Regions from separate parts of the Candidatus Thalassolituus haligoni genome, predicted to be linked through region 1. Evidence: predicted binding sites of a transcription regulator. Region 1 holds the regulator's gene; each other region holds the start of a gene.

Evidence for each region. Region 1 encodes PhoB, which activates phosphate uptake and scavenging genes when phosphate is short. Its sites were predicted from a motif close to TGTCATANNNNTGTCANA; they were not measured.
Region 2: the regulator PhoB is predicted to act here: its motif matches at 1,146-1,163, upstream of SOJ49_RS04985 (alkaline phosphatase).
Region 3: the regulator PhoB is predicted to act here: its motif matches at 3,209-3,226, upstream of SOJ49_RS05185 (heavy metal response regulator transcription factor).

What each region holds. Positions count from the first base shown of each region.
Region 1 is NZ_CP139482.1:4,076,150-4,081,135, reverse strand. Features, by position in the region: gene phoR (phosphate regulon sensor histidine kinase PhoR) at 1-751, opposite strand, end outside; gene phoB (phosphate regulon transcriptional regulator PhoB) at 757-1,455, opposite strand; gene ubiA (4-hydroxybenzoate octaprenyltransferase) at 1,565-2,470, opposite strand; gene SOJ49_RS18420 (chorismate lyase) at 2,473-3,057, opposite strand; gene SOJ49_RS18415 (rubredoxin) at 3,205-3,369, shown strand; gene SOJ49_RS18410 (hypothetical protein) at 3,448-3,687, shown strand; gene SOJ49_RS18405 (HU family DNA-binding protein) at 3,937-4,209, shown strand; gene SOJ49_RS18400 (DUF1415 domain-containing protein) at 4,216-4,800, shown strand; gene SOJ49_RS18395 (HDOD domain-containing protein) at 4,936-4,986, opposite strand, start outside.
Region 2 is NZ_CP139482.1:1,086,000-1,090,985, reverse strand. Features, by position in the region: gene SOJ49_RS04990 (D-alanyl-D-alanine carboxypeptidase family protein) at 1-1,070, opposite strand, end outside; gene SOJ49_RS04985 (alkaline phosphatase) at 1,315-2,862, shown strand; gene SOJ49_RS04980 (alkaline phosphatase) at 2,864-4,408, shown strand; gene SOJ49_RS04975 (hypothetical protein) at 4,467-4,986, opposite strand, start outside.
Region 3 is NZ_CP139482.1:1,137,631-1,142,616, reverse strand. Features, by position in the region: gene SOJ49_RS05195 (copper resistance protein B) at 63-1,325, opposite strand; gene SOJ49_RS05190 (copper resistance system multicopper oxidase) at 1,322-3,151, opposite strand; gene SOJ49_RS05185 (heavy metal response regulator transcription factor) at 3,300-3,980, shown strand; gene SOJ49_RS05180 (heavy metal sensor histidine kinase) at 3,973-4,986, shown strand, end outside.

The DNA of each region.
Region 1 (4,986 bases):
GCTCGCTCATCTGTTGCAGCATGCGTCCCCAGCGGGGTGGCAACATTTCAGAAGCAGCTTGCATGGTTTCGACGTAGCCGGAAATCACCGTGAGGGGGGTGCGTAACTCGTGGCTGACGTTGGCGACGAAGTCTTTGCGCATTTCTTCCAGTTGCTTCAGGCGGGTGACGTCATGCACCAGGATCAAGCGGTCTTTACGGCCAAACAAGGTGATATTGAATTGCAGGTAAATACGCGGGTTGATTGGAGAGCGAATGGTCAGCGGTTCGTGGTAGTCCGCCTTGTCGAAGTAGGCCTTGAACTCCGGCGTTCGAATCAGGTTGGTAATGGGCTGGCCAATATCAACCGGGCTGCGTAAGCCAAGGTAGTTTTGAGCGGCCTGATTCCAGAACTCCAGTGCCCCGGTGGCGTCGACCATCAATACCGAATCCTGCAGCGCGGCGGTTGAATCCTGTATGCGGTTGATAATGGCCTGCAAGCGCTGTTGATGTTTGATGCTGCTTTGTTGCAAGCGCTGGTTTTCCGTAAAAATGGAACCCCAGATACCGAGTGTGCGTGGCAAGACGGTGGTTTGTCCCTGATCCAGCCAGCGATGCAGGCGATAGAGCTGCAGCCACTGCCAGGAGATATAGATGCCCATCATCAGGCACAGGGCTTCCAGTGGCTTGCCAAAATAATAGTAGCCACAGCCAACGGCAAGTATCAGCAGATAAAGGATTCGGCGCAGCTCTCTGCGCCAGACAGGGGTCATCAAAATCAGGAGGCTTTGATCGAAAAGCGATAGCCCGTGCCACGAACGGTCTGAATCAGCTGTTCGTGGGATTCGCCAAGCGCCTTGCGCAGACGGCGAATATGGACATCGACGGTACGTTCTTCAACGTAGACATTACCACCCCATACCTGATCCAGTAGCTGGGCGCGGGAGTAGGCGCGCTCCTGATGGGTCATGAAAAATTGCAACAGGCGGTACTCGGTAGGGCCAATATCAATCGGGTTACCATGGGCGGTCACCCGGTGACAGACCGGGTCGAGCATCAGGCCACTGACCTCGATTGGTTCTTCAATGCCTTGCGGCGTTGAGCGCCGTAAAACGGCCTTCAGGCGCGCCACCAGCTCACGCGGTGAAAACGGTTTGGTGATGTAATCGTCCGCCCCCGCTTCCAGTCCTTGAACCTTGTTATCTTCTTCGCCCTTGGCAGTCAGCATGATGATCGGCAGCTCGGCAGTTCGATCTTCGCGCTTGAGGCGGCGAGCAAACTCGACACCGCTGGTGCCTGGCAGCATCCAGTCAAGCAAAATCATATCTGGCTTTCTGTCGATAATCTGCGCATGTGCTTCCTGTACATTCGCTGCTTCAAGGCATTCATACCCGGCCATTTCCAGGGCCACGGCTATCATTTCCCGGATCGGGGCTTCATCGTCCACAATAAGAACGGTCTTGCCTGCTTTGGTCATAACGGCTCGTCACGCAAATGTCACAATAGGAATAATGCGGGGGTATTACACTGATCCAGTGTTACAAGCATGTGACACTGCTGAGATTGGCGTCAAGCATATTGCCTGATCAGGGCAAAGATGGCGTCGCCAGGGCGTAGTTCAGCACCAGGCCAACCCAAATAATCGCGCCATACCAGTGAGCTGCCAGAAACTCCTTTAAACAGGCCATACGCTCACGGCTGCGGATGGCACGTAATTGCCACCACAAATAACCACCTGCAATTAACCAGGCGAGGTAGAATGGCCACCCTGCGTCTAATTGGCTGCCTGTCAGTAGCAGACAAAAATGCGCCATGCCATAAAGAATGGCAATCATGGTGACGTCCAGATCACCAAACAGGATTGCGGTGCTTTTGACACCGATCAACAGATCATCGTCGCGGTCGACCATGGCATAAATGGTGTCATAGCCGACGGTCCAGCAGACGTTAGCAATAAATAACAGCCAGCAGAGGGATGTCAGTTCATTGGCTTGCGCAGCGAACGCCATGGGAATTGCCCAGGAGAACGCAGCTCCGAGAAACACCTGTGGCAGGTGCGTGTGGCGTTTCATGTAAGGATAAAGTGCTGCCAGAGCAACCCCGCCGAGTGACAGCCAGAGGGTCAGGGTATTGGTCATTAACACCAGCAGCAAGCCGATCAGACAGAGCATAACAAAACCGATCAGCGCCTCGCGGTCGGCTATGCGGCCCTGCGTCAGGGGCCGATCCTGCGTGCGTTTGACGTGGCGGTCGATATGACGATCGGCGTAGTCGTTGATGACACAACCGGCGGAGCGCATCACAAATACTCCGAGGGTAAAAATCACCAGGTTGGCAATCGATGGCAAACCTTCGGCGGCCACCCATAGCGCCCATAGCATCGGCCATAACAGCAGGTAGGAACCGACCGGTTTGTTCAGCCGGGTCAGCTGAATCCACTGATGCCAGCGTGGCCAGAGTTTATCGAGTGTGGCAGACAGAGGTGATTGCATAATCAATGCCTTGTGTCGTCTGGCGAATGGAAGCGTGGTGATAGCAGTAGCGAAGAGAACGCCTCCGTTACCAGTAGAGGCGCACCGTTGATTGTAAACACGGAGCGCCTTGTCCAGCAAAAACAATGCGCACTGTCGGTTACCGGTTGACAGGCTTGACTGAACTTCAATGGTTGTCGGCGCAAGCTGGCCTGGCTGAATAAGTAGCTGCCAAGAGAACGATTGCCAAGATGACGAATTGGCTGACCAACCCTTGCCAGGCTGGTCAAGGGAATGACGGTACGGGCTCTTACCAGCTCGTATTGCCCCTGGCGCAGTGATACTTCGCGTACCCATACCGGTTGCCGCCAGCGCAATTTCAGGTCGGCACATTCAGAGGGCAAGGCTGGGCCGTGATATTGTCTGACGACATCGACCGAAAACTCAGCGGGATTCAGCGCCTGCAAACGTTTGGTCAGCGATCCGGCGTCATCAAGCCAGTAGCGCCAGGGTCGGGGAATGCCCGCCAGCGCAGTTTGAAAACGTCCACTCCAGCGAGGCGCGGTTGCCAACAGCCGGGCGTGGTATCGGGGTGTAGTGCTTTTCATGGCGGCGCAGCATGCGGCAAATCGCATTTACTGGCAAGAGGATTGCCCTGTCCATTGATTTTATCCGGGTTGGCCAGTAGCTTAGGCGCCTTTACCGCTGACACGAGTGATAAACGGCGGGTAAACAAGCGATTGACAGGTATTTGCATGAAAAAGTGGCAGTGCGTGGTGTGTGGCTGGATTTATGATGAAGCCGAAGGCGCACCGGAAGAAGGTATTCCACCAGGGACTTGCTGGGAGGATGTACCGGATGACTTTACCTGCCCGGATTGTGGTGTTGGCAAAGACGACTTTGAAATGATCGAGATTTGATCATTGGCTCCTGTCTCTCCTTCATCCCCGGTCACTCTCCCTGAAGCCCCTTGGTCATTGATCATTCTGGGTGCCGGAATGGCAGGCTACCGTTTGGCTCGCGAATACCGCCAGCGTAACGCAGACGCCACAGTACTGCTGATTTGCCCTGACGGCGGGCAACTGCTGCAGGCCAGTGCCGCCGAGATGGCAGATACGCTGGGCATCGCCGTACTGAATAATACTCGTGTCACCGAGATCGACCGGCTCAACGGCAACCTTGAGACACCACTGGGGCGTTTTGTGTTTGAGCGGCTGATGCTGGCGACGGACGCCTGAGTGATGGGAGATTGCTGCCTTGCTGACAAACCATGAAGCGTATCAGCATCTTGATATTGATGATCGTGGTATATAGCAGAATTTCAGGATTCATGCCTTGATTGCTCGACTATGCTTTAGCGCATGCGGCGCTGACGAACAAGCCGTATTCCAATACCGATTGACCGATAACCACTGTTTTTCTGAGCCTGCGCTGCAGGCCTGTACAATCCGGGCGTTATGCCCAACTTATTGAGAGGATTCAACTCCATGCGTAAACCAGAACTGGCGGCAGCCATTGCTGAAAAAACCGACCTGAGCAAGGAAAAAGCGACAGAAATCATCACCGTGGTGACCGATCGTATTGCCCAGGCGTTGGCTGAAGGCGACAACGTAAGCCTGATCGGCTTTGGTACGTTTGAGGTGCGTCAGCGCGCTGAGCGTCAGGGTAAAAACCCGCAGACCGGCGAGCCAATTACCATTGCTGCCGCCAAAGTACCTGCGTTCAAGCCTGGCAAGGCGCTGAAAGACTCGGTGCAGTAAGTCGCCATGACGGATGCCGCAACGCTCACCCGACGCTGGGTCGAACTGCTGGTGGTAGGTGAAGGACTGTGTCCTTTTGCCGAGCCAGTGATGCCAGGTCTGCGGATTGACGTCTGCGAGCATCCGGATCTTGATCAGGCCACTGCGGAGTTTATGGATTTACTCACCGAAGTGGCCAGGGCCGATGCGGATGCACTGCCAACTGCCCTGTTTGTAGTGCCAGGGTTGGTCAAGGAATTTGATGAATACTGGAACTGGAGCCTGATTTGCGAGCAGTTACTGGTACAAATGGGGTATGAAGGCCTGTTACAACTGGCCACATTTCATCCCAACTACTGTTTTGATGGTGAACCGCTGGATGATCCAGGCAACTTCACCAATCGATCACCCTTTCCCATGCTGCACATTATTCGTGAAGCACATATTGAACAGGCGCTGGCGTCGGTGCCCTTCCCTGAGCGTATTCCCGTGCGTAACCAGAAACATCTGCGACGCTTGGGTATTCAGGGTGTGCTGGCATTAATGCCGGCGCTGGCGGATACCGCCGTACTGTCTGATCAACCTGCGGGCCGGTGTTCGCCGCAGGAGTAGTCGGTGCAGGTTACCCCTGATGGCTGTGGCTCTTCTGATCAAACGATGTGGAATTCACACCTGAATTCAACGATTAACCGCAACACTTGACTATTCACTGCGAGAGACAAGTGACCGGTGAGTGACAAGTGACGCCTAGGCCGACAGTGCCTGCACCAAATCGCTTAATTCCCCAACATGGGAGAC
Region 2 (4,986 bases), 1.4 Mb from region 1:
ACGGCGCTGATCGCAATCAGGGGCCGTTCGACAATTTTTTCACCGTCTTTGCGCACGACCAGAGTACCGACCACTGCACCAGCAGCAATCGGCGCCTTGATATATTCATCAGTGATCAACTCGACATCGAGATCCCCTTCGGTGCCGCGAGGCACAGTCAGGTACAGATCGTTTTGTACACCGAGTTCAACCTGATCCTGCTGACCCAGCCAGACCTTGCGCTGCTCCAGCACATCATTAGCGCTGTAGAGTTTGTGGGTCTGGAAATAACGAAAACCATACGCCAGCAGCTTCTGGGTTTCCTGGGCGCGGGCATCATCACTGCGAGTCCCCATCACCACGGCAATCAGACGCATGTCGTCACGTACCGCAGAAGCGGCCAGACAGAAACCGGCAGCCTCGGTATGACCGGTTTTCAAACCATCGACGGAGGAATCACGCCACAGCAGCTTGTTGCGGTTGGGCTGGCGAATATCGTTGTATTCAAAATATTTTTCGGAATACAGACCGTAATAATCAGGATGATCCTTGATGATATGCAACGCCAGCGTAGCTATATCCCGTGCGCTTGAGTGGTGTCCTTCCGCTGGCCAGCCTGTCGCATTCATAAAATGACTGTTGTCCATGCCCAACTTGATGGCGTACTGGTTCATCCAGTCAGCAAAGGCATCTTCAGAACCGGCAAAGTATTCTGCCACCGCCACTGAAGCATCATTACCGGATTGCACAATAATGCCGCGTAGCAGGTCGATCAACGGCACCTCGGTACCCTCCCGCACAAACATTTTCGAGCCACCCTTCTTCCAGGCGTTAACACTGATAGGCACCATGGTGTCGTCGCTGGCATTACCGGTCACCAGTTCGTGCACTGCAATATAACTGGTCAACATTTTGGTCAGGCTGGCAGGTGGCAGGGTCTCGTCGGCATTCTGCTCGACCAGTACATTGCCACTCTCGGCATCCACCAGAATAAAGGCCCGCGCATCCAGATCAGGAGCTTTGGGAACAATGACAGCCGCCGATGTACAGGCCGCACTTACGTATAAAAACAGACTTAATAGATAGCGCATGACTCTTGACTAAAAGTAGGAGAGTTGAGCCGGGCATTGTAACACGGCTAGCAGAATTTGCAGTCCGCACTCGAACGACATATTGCCGTCACACAGAGCTGCGATATACAGGGAATGGCTGAGCCAGTCAGACCCCTGTTGACCATACGTAAACAGCAAAGACTATAGGCGCAGCAAGCGCCTCGAATTACACTGGCTGACATAACCAACCTTCACCAGAACCCTTATTCGACAGGAAGTTCCCATGCAACGCCTTGTCTGTTCCGGCCTGCTGGCCATTGCAACAATCACCACAGCGACCCTGGTCACCCCCTCAAACGTGCTGGCAGCAGCGCCGTCGGCGTATCAGCCGGATTATCAACAGGGTGAAGCCTGGCTCGATTATCGGCTGGCCAGCACCACACCGGGAACCCATGCGCGCAACCTGATTCTGTTTCTCGGCGACGGCATGAGCATCACCACCCTGACCGCTGCACGTATTTTGCAGGGCCAGCAACAAGGATTCACCGGAGAAGAAAACTTCCTCTCCTTTGAGCGCTTTCCTTACTCGGGCCTGGTCAAAACCTATAATACCAACCAGCAGACCCCCGACTCCGCAGGCACCATGAGTGCCATTATGACCGGTGTCAAAACTCGTGCCGGAGTCCTCAGTGTCGGCCCGGAACAGGATCGCGCCATCTGCCAGGGCAGCAATACACACTCATTGACCACCCTGTTGGAATACGCCAGCCAGCAAGGGTTTGCCACCGGTGTCGTGACGACCGCACGGATCACCCATGCCACTCCGGCAGCGACCTATGCCCACACACCGGAACGGGACTGGGAAGCCGACAGCGACCTCTCTGACGAAGCCCGCCAACAAGGCTGTAAGGACATTGCAGACCAGTTGATTAACAACGGCTTTGCCAATGGCCTGGATCTGGCGCTGGGAGGTGGTCGCCAGAATTTTTTACCAGCCAGCCAGGGCGGCAAGCGCCTCGACACTGATCTGACCCGTCAATTCAAACACCAGTACCCGAACGGACAACTTCTATTGAGCCGAAATGACCTTGTGAGCATGCATGCCCGCACACCGATTCTCGGACTGTTCGCCAGCAGCCATATGGCCTACGCCTACGACCGCACCCCTGCCGAACCGTCGCTCACCGAAATGACCTTTGCTGCCTTGCAGGTACTGCAGCAGCAAACGCAGAACACCGACAAGGGCTATGTGCTGATTATTGAAGGTGCCCGGATCGACCATGCCCACCATGCAGGCAATGCTTACCGCGCCTTGACGGACACCATTGCCATGGCCGACGCAGTGGCGTTTGCCGACCGCATGACCAACGACCACGACACCCTGATCATGGTCACCGCTGACCATAGCCATACGCTGTCGTTTTCCGGTTACCCGCAACGAGGTAACGATATTCTCGGTCTGGTGCGCCAACCCGACAAGCTCAGTCGGGCGGCTGACAACGCGCCCTATACAACGCTGGGTTACGCCAATGGCCTGGGAGCCAACGATATTGACCCGGTGACTGCAAATGATTCCGGCCAAACTCACGGTCGTATCAATGGCCGTATCCACTGGCACGACGATGAAAACACGGCAGATCCTGACTTTCACCAGGCATCACTGGGTCATAAAGAAAGTGAAACCCACGGTAGTGATGATGTTGCCGTGCACGCCAAAGGCCCAGGCTCACAGTGGTTCCGCGGATTACTGGAACAAAACAGCCTGTTTCACCTCGCCAGTCGCGCCCTGCATCTGACAACTCAGGCGCCAACTGCAACGGAGGGCAATTAACATGATCGGTTTTAACAAGCGCTATCAGGCAGCACGACGCACCGGTACTCTAACCGCCACAACCCTGACCGTTCTTACCCTGGCCAGCTGTGCAACTCACGACAGCCCATTAGCCACTGCTCAGTCTCCTCGACCTATCGGCCCCGTCACCAGTAACGAATGGTATGCCACCGGGCAGCAACAAGCCGACCAGCGCCAACAACAAACCGACAATCACCACCGCGCCAAAAATCTGGTACTGGTGATTGGTGACGGCATGGGCATCACCACCTTAACGGCTGGCCGTATATTCAGTGGCCAACAACTGGGGCTCAGTGGCGAAGACTTTGCCATGAGCTTTGAAACCCTGCCCTATTCGGCACTGGTCAAAACCTATAATACCGATCAGCAAACGCCTGATTCCGCAGGCACCATGACCGCTCTGGTGACCGGCACCAAAACACGCGCCGGGGTGCTGTCCGTCAGTCCGGCCGTGATACGCAGCGACTGCGCCAGCGGCAAGGGTCAAGCACTGGATACTCTGATGGATCTGGCTCTGGCACAAGGCAAGGGCACCGGCGTCGTCACCACCACCCGCCTGACCCACGCTACACCGGCAGCCACCTATGCGCACAGCGTTGAACGTAATTGGGAAAACGACAGCCAGCTGACGCCCGCAGCACGAGCCGCAGGCTGTGAAGACATCGCCACCCAACTGGTACACAGCGACCTCGACATCGCTCTGGGTGGCGGCCTTGCCCAGTTTTTACCTGCGACCGAAGGCGGTGCCCGACAGTCTGGCGACCTCACCGACACCTGGCAACAACGCCCGGATCATCACCTGCTCACAACACCGGCAGCGTTACACACGGCTGACTTGAGTCACGGCCAATGGCTTGGTTTGTTTGCTCCGTCTCATCTGCCGTATGTCGACGATCGCGATGAACAGACGCCAGGCTTACTGGACATGACCCAAGCAGCAGTACAGCGCCTGTCTCACAACCCGAAGGGATACGTACTGGTGATTGAAGCAGGTCGAATCGATCACGCCCACCACGCTGGCAATGGCTACCGTGCGCTGAAGGAAACCGAAGAACTGCATCAGACGGTGGCATGGCTGCTGCAATCTCTCGATCTCGACAATACCCTGCTGCTGGTCACCGCTGATCACAGCCATACCCTGACCCTGGCAGGCTACCCGACCCGAGGCAATCCGATGACCGCACTGGTCACCGGCAACGATGCTCACGGTCATCCATCTACCGAGCCAGACCGACTGGCCGATGGGCAACATTACACCTCAATGAATTATCGTAATGGCCCCGGAGCCGTGACCCTGCCACGCCCGGCCATCACCGCTGCCGAAGTCCAAGCACCAGACTATCGCCAGCAAGCACTGGTACCGCTGGAAGCGGAAACCCACGGCGGAGAAGACGTCGCCGTTTATGGGGCAGGCCCCTGGTCAGACCTGCTTGGCGGCACACTGGAACAGCACTGGTTGTTTCATCTGATGCGTCACGCGCTCACGGTCGAAACAGCACCCGAGCAAGCCACCGTCGCCCACTGAGCTGATACCAGGCTGGTGCCGCTACAGCGGGTAAAGCGGCACCAGCCTGCCAACAAGATCAATCATCTAACGAGTGATCGACCTCAGGGTCAGGCAACAACGACTCGGCACGGGCAGGATGCAGGGAAATCATTGGCGCACCATCATGCTGGCGATAACTGTGGCGTAAACGGAATCCTTCATTGATACGACGAACACAGAGCGTTATCCGTACCGTCAACCAACGATAGTCGACCCGATCCTCTGCGTGCACAATGACCGATGCCTGATTATCCACAATCGCCTGACACAGAGGTGCCATCGCCTCCCGAATAGAGCGGTCACGCAACTCAACCAGTTCGGCATCAAGTGAAAATTCCGCCAGCGGTGGTGAGTTGTCTTCGTAAGGACTACGAAATTCATTATGCACAGTAGCATCCAGCAACCGATAATCCAGCAACATCGCAACCGGGGTTTCCAGAGTGCTTGCCGTAGCCAACGGCAATGCCGCTGACTCTGCTGTCAGTGCCGCCACCTGCTCTGCCAGTAACCGGGCCTGATCAAAGCGTTGTTGCAAGGCGTCCAACCCCTGAGTAAGC
Region 3 (4,986 bases), 1.4 Mb from region 1:
CCGCCCGGCCCAGACTGCCCTCCGTGGCTGTCCGCATATCGAGGCCGGAGCAATACACTGCGCTACAACCAGGCTTTTACACCTAACACCCACTCGGTACTGGCACGTTCTCCAAGGATGCCAGCGGTGCCACCATAATGATGGCTGCGTTCGACACCGAAGTAGGGTGCAAACCGGCGACTGAATTCGTAACGTAACCGGGCACCAAACTGAGTGCTGTTCAGCCCCTGACCAAACGCTCCTTCCGGGTCACGCTTACCGGTTGCCGTTAAAGCACCATCCAATCCGAGTATCCAGCGCTGGGTAAACAACAGGTCGTATTCGGCCTCCAGCTCCAGTTGCGTGACGCCCTGCTTGCCGACAAACAGCATGGCCTGGCTTTCAAACCAGTACGGAGCCAGGCCCTGAAAACCGACACCAACCCAGTTACGATCCAGATCATCCGAGCTGTCATGTCGCACCCCCAGTTGGGTATTCCAGAACGCGGTCAGGGCATGCCTCCAGTACACGCCCAGCTCGGCATCGGTAGCACCGTCCTGGCGCTCGCCATCGAATTGCACAACCGCTCGTTCCCAGGTAGTGCCGTACCAATATTCGCCACTCAGACGCTGAGAAGTATCACCGTCGTGCCGAGACAATTCGAGGTTGTCGATCATCAGCGCAGAAAACCGATGTTCATCGGCAAAATGCAGCTGACGGGGGCCTTTCCTGGCGTAGGGGCCAGAGGTCAGGGTGTAACCGCCGGAATAGGCATTCGGATCGCGGGCATTGGTCGGCGCTGAACCACCTTGCACCTGCATACTGGAATGATCCATCTGGCCATGATCCATATTTTCATGGTTCATGCCTTCGTGATTCATACCTTCGTGGTTCATACCTTCGTGAAGCATCTCGCCTTGATTCATCATGGAATGATCCATCTGGCTATGATCCATATTTTCATGGTTCATGCCTTCGTGATTCATACCTTCATGGTTCATGCCTTCGTGGGGCATCTCGCCTTGATTCATCATGGAATGATCCATCTGGCCATGATCCATATTTTCATGGTTCATGCTTTCATGGTTCATGCCTTCGTGGTTCATACTTTCGTGAGGCATCTCGCCTTGATTCATCATGGAATGATCCATCTGGCCATGATCCATATCTTCATGGTTCATGCTTTCATGGTTCATGCCTTCGTGGGGCATGCAATTGGCATCACCAGCCTGGCATTCCATACCAGACATCATGGTGCTGGTTTCTGCCCAGCTAATGGGAGCCACCAGCAACCCGGCCAGCAAACATGCCTGTGCGATCGGCTTTTTCATCATCAGTATTTTCATGAGATCACCACCTCGCGGAACATGCCCGCATCCATATGGAACATCAGGTGGCAATGCCACGCCCAACGTCCGACAGCATCTGCTGTTACCTGATAACTGATGCGTTGGGCCGGTTGTACCGGAATGGTGTGCAACCGCGCCTGAAATTCACCCCGGTCATTTTCCAGTTCGCTCCACACGCCGTGCATGTGCATCGGGTGGGTCATCATGGTGTCGTTCTGCAAAATTACCCGCACCCGCTCGCCATGGCGAAAATGTACCGGAGTCGACTGGCCAAATTCGACCCCATCAAACGACCAGCTGTAGCGTTCCATATTGCCGGTCAAGTGCAGTTCGACTTCACGCTCGGGGTCGCGTTTATCCATTGAGCCACCTAACGTATGTAAGTCCGCCAGGGTTAACACCCGCCGACCGTTGTTACGCAAGCCAATGCCGGGATCATCCAGATTGGTGCGCGGTGTATCGACGCGCATATCCACTTGCGGGCCGTATTCACTGCTGGCGTGATGGACAGTGGCAGACGGCACCGCCATGCCCCCGGGTTTCATATCGCCGTGATTCATACCTGCGTGATCCATGCCTGCCATACTGCCCATGCCCGACATACCACCCGACATATCGCCGTGATTCATGCCCGCCATACTGCCCATGCCCGACATACCACCCGACATACCACCCGACATATCGCCCATCATATCGGCCATGGTTAACCACTCCGGTTTATCCATAGCCGGTACAGCGGCCGTTAGCCCCATGGCTGGAGTCAACGTTCCGCGTGCATACCCGGAACGACCCATGTTCTGAGCAAAAATGGTGTACGGCTGATCCGCCGGATGCACAATCACGTCGTAGGTTTCACCTGGACCAAAGCGGAATTCATCCACCGTTACCGGCTCCAGGTTCTGACCATCAGCCTGTACGACCGTTAGTTTCAAACCGGGAATACGCACATCATAGAAGGTGTTGCCAGCGCCATTGATAAACCGCAGCCGCACGTACTCACCCGGTTTAAACACACCGCTCCAGTTACCCGCCGGAGCCGTACCGTTCATCAGATAGGTAAAGGTTTCGCCAGAGGTATCGGCCAGGTCGGTCGGGCTCATACGCATGTCGTTCCACATTTTGCGCATGGCGAACGCTTCGCTGAGGCCATAACGCTGGGCGTCGCGAATAAAATCTGGCCCGGTGGGCTGACTGTAGTTGTAATAATCCGACTGATTTTTCAGCTTGGCGAACACATCCATCGGGTTTTCGTCGGTCCAGTCCGACAGCACCACCGCCATCTCACGGTCGTAGTAGACCGGGTCTGACGCTTTCGGGCGCACAATAATTGCGCCGTACATGCCCGTTAGCTCCTGAAAACCGGAATGGGAGTGATACCAATACGTCCCGCTTTGCTGCACTTTGAACTGGTAGGTAAAGGTCTCACCTGGAGCAATCCCCGCAAAGCTGATACCCGGCACACCATCCATCTGATACGGCAGAATAATGCCGTGCCAATGAATCGAGGTGCTCACCGCCAGGTCGTTACGCACCCGGATGGTGACCGTTTCGCCTTCTTGCCACACCAGTGTCGGCGCTGGAACCGAACCATTGATAGCCGTGGCCTTACCGCGACTGCCGGTAAAATTCACCGCCAGTTCACTCACCACCAAATCAAACTGAGTGCCGGTCAGTACCTGCACTTGTGGATTGTTGCTGGCAGGCAAAGATCCCGCCCGAGCATTGCCCATGCCAGCCAGTGCCACACCCGTTGCTAACCCTTGCACAAACCGTCGCCGTGATAACCCGCTGGCCGAGATGCCAGTGGGAGTCAGAATCTTCATCACACTACCCCTGCTATATTCCATTTAGCCAGAATAACTGCCCCTAACTGACCCCCGGATGACCTGAACATGACAAAACCGTCATGTTCAGGTCATGTGTCTGTACGCCAGTTTTTGTACACTGGTAACAGATCCCAGAGAGCACACCATGCGGCTACTAATTGTTGAAGACGAAACCAAGATCGGCGACTACCTCCAGCAGGGCCTGACCGAAGCCGGTTTTAATGTAGTACTGGCGCGTAACGGCCTCGACGGCCACCACCTCGCCATGACCGAAGCGTTCGACTTGCTGCTACTGGATGTCATGTTGCCAGACGTCGACGGCTGGAAGATTTGCCAGTCGTTGCGAGAATCCGGCAACCAGACGCCGATTCTTTTTCTTACCGCCCGCGACCAGATAGAAGATCGGGTCAAAGGGCTGGAGCTGGGTGCCGACGACTATCTGGTCAAGCCCTTCGCTTTTGCCGAATTACTGGCCCGAGTGCGCACTCTGCTGCGGCGCGGGTTACGCCCGGTACAAGAGACGTTGGCCGTCGCCGACCTGACCCTCGACACCAGCAAACGTATTGCCGTGCGTGACGGCCAGAAAATCACCCTCACCAACCGCGAATTCGCGCTGCTGGAACTGCTGGTCAACCGCAAGGGCGAAGTCCTGACCCGCTCGCTGATAGCCTCCCAGGTGTGGGATATGAACTTCGACAGCGACACCAACGTCATCGACGTCGCCATTCGCCGCCTGCGCCGCAAAATCGACGACCCGTTTCAACAACGGCTGATTCACACCGTGCGTGGCATGGGTTATCGGCTGGACGATGAAAGCCATGACTAGACGACCGCTGTCGCTGCAATGGCGGGTCACCTTGCTGACCGCCCTCGTCATCAGCAGTGGGCTGATCTTGCTGGTCAGCATGGTGCAGCATTCCATCCGCAGCCACTTTGCCGAACAAGACAGCCAGGAACTGGCACAGGCCGCCGCCGCCATACAACAGGTGTTCGATACCAGCCCCGATCACACCGACGTACTGGCCGGACAGCCACTGCCCCATCATATCCAGCACCTGCTGGAACAAATCAGCCACAGCTACCACGGCATCTCCCTGCAACTGCTGCTACAACAGCCGTCGGAGCCACTGACAACGCTCTATCACAGCGGCAACGCCAGCATCAGCGCTACTCTGCTGCAACAGCCGCCCATCCAAAAAATCACCGCTCGCCAACTGCTCAGCTGGCAACAAGCAAGCCATCCATACCGGGGGGTGCTGGTCAAGCTGAAAGTCGCCTCAGCCTCCAACGACGCCACCTGGTTGCTGATGCTGGCGACTGACATGGGCTTCCACCTGCGCTTCCTCGACGAATTCCGCAGCACCCTGTGGGCCATTGTGCTTGGCATTGGCCTGCTGACCCTGCTGGCCGTCTGGTTCAGCATCCACCAGGGACATGCCCCGCTCCGTCAGATCAGCCAACGAATTACCCACATCGGTTCAGAACAATTAAACGAACGACTGGATCCCAACCAGGCACCCACCGAACTGGTGCCGCTGATACAGGCATTTAACGATATGCTGTCGCGACTGGAAGCCGGGTTTGAACGGCTGTCCAATTTTTCCGCCGACATCGCCCACGAACTGCGCACTCCCCTCACCAACCTGATCACCCAAACCCAGGTGATGCTCGGGCAACCCCGTGATCTCGACGCCTACCGCGAACTGCTCTACTCCAGCCTCGAAGAAGAAGAGCGACTGGCCCGTATGGTCGCCGACATGCTCTGGCTCGCCAAAGCCGACAACGGCCTGCAAGGCATCCACCCGGAACCCATCCAACTGAAAGCCGACATC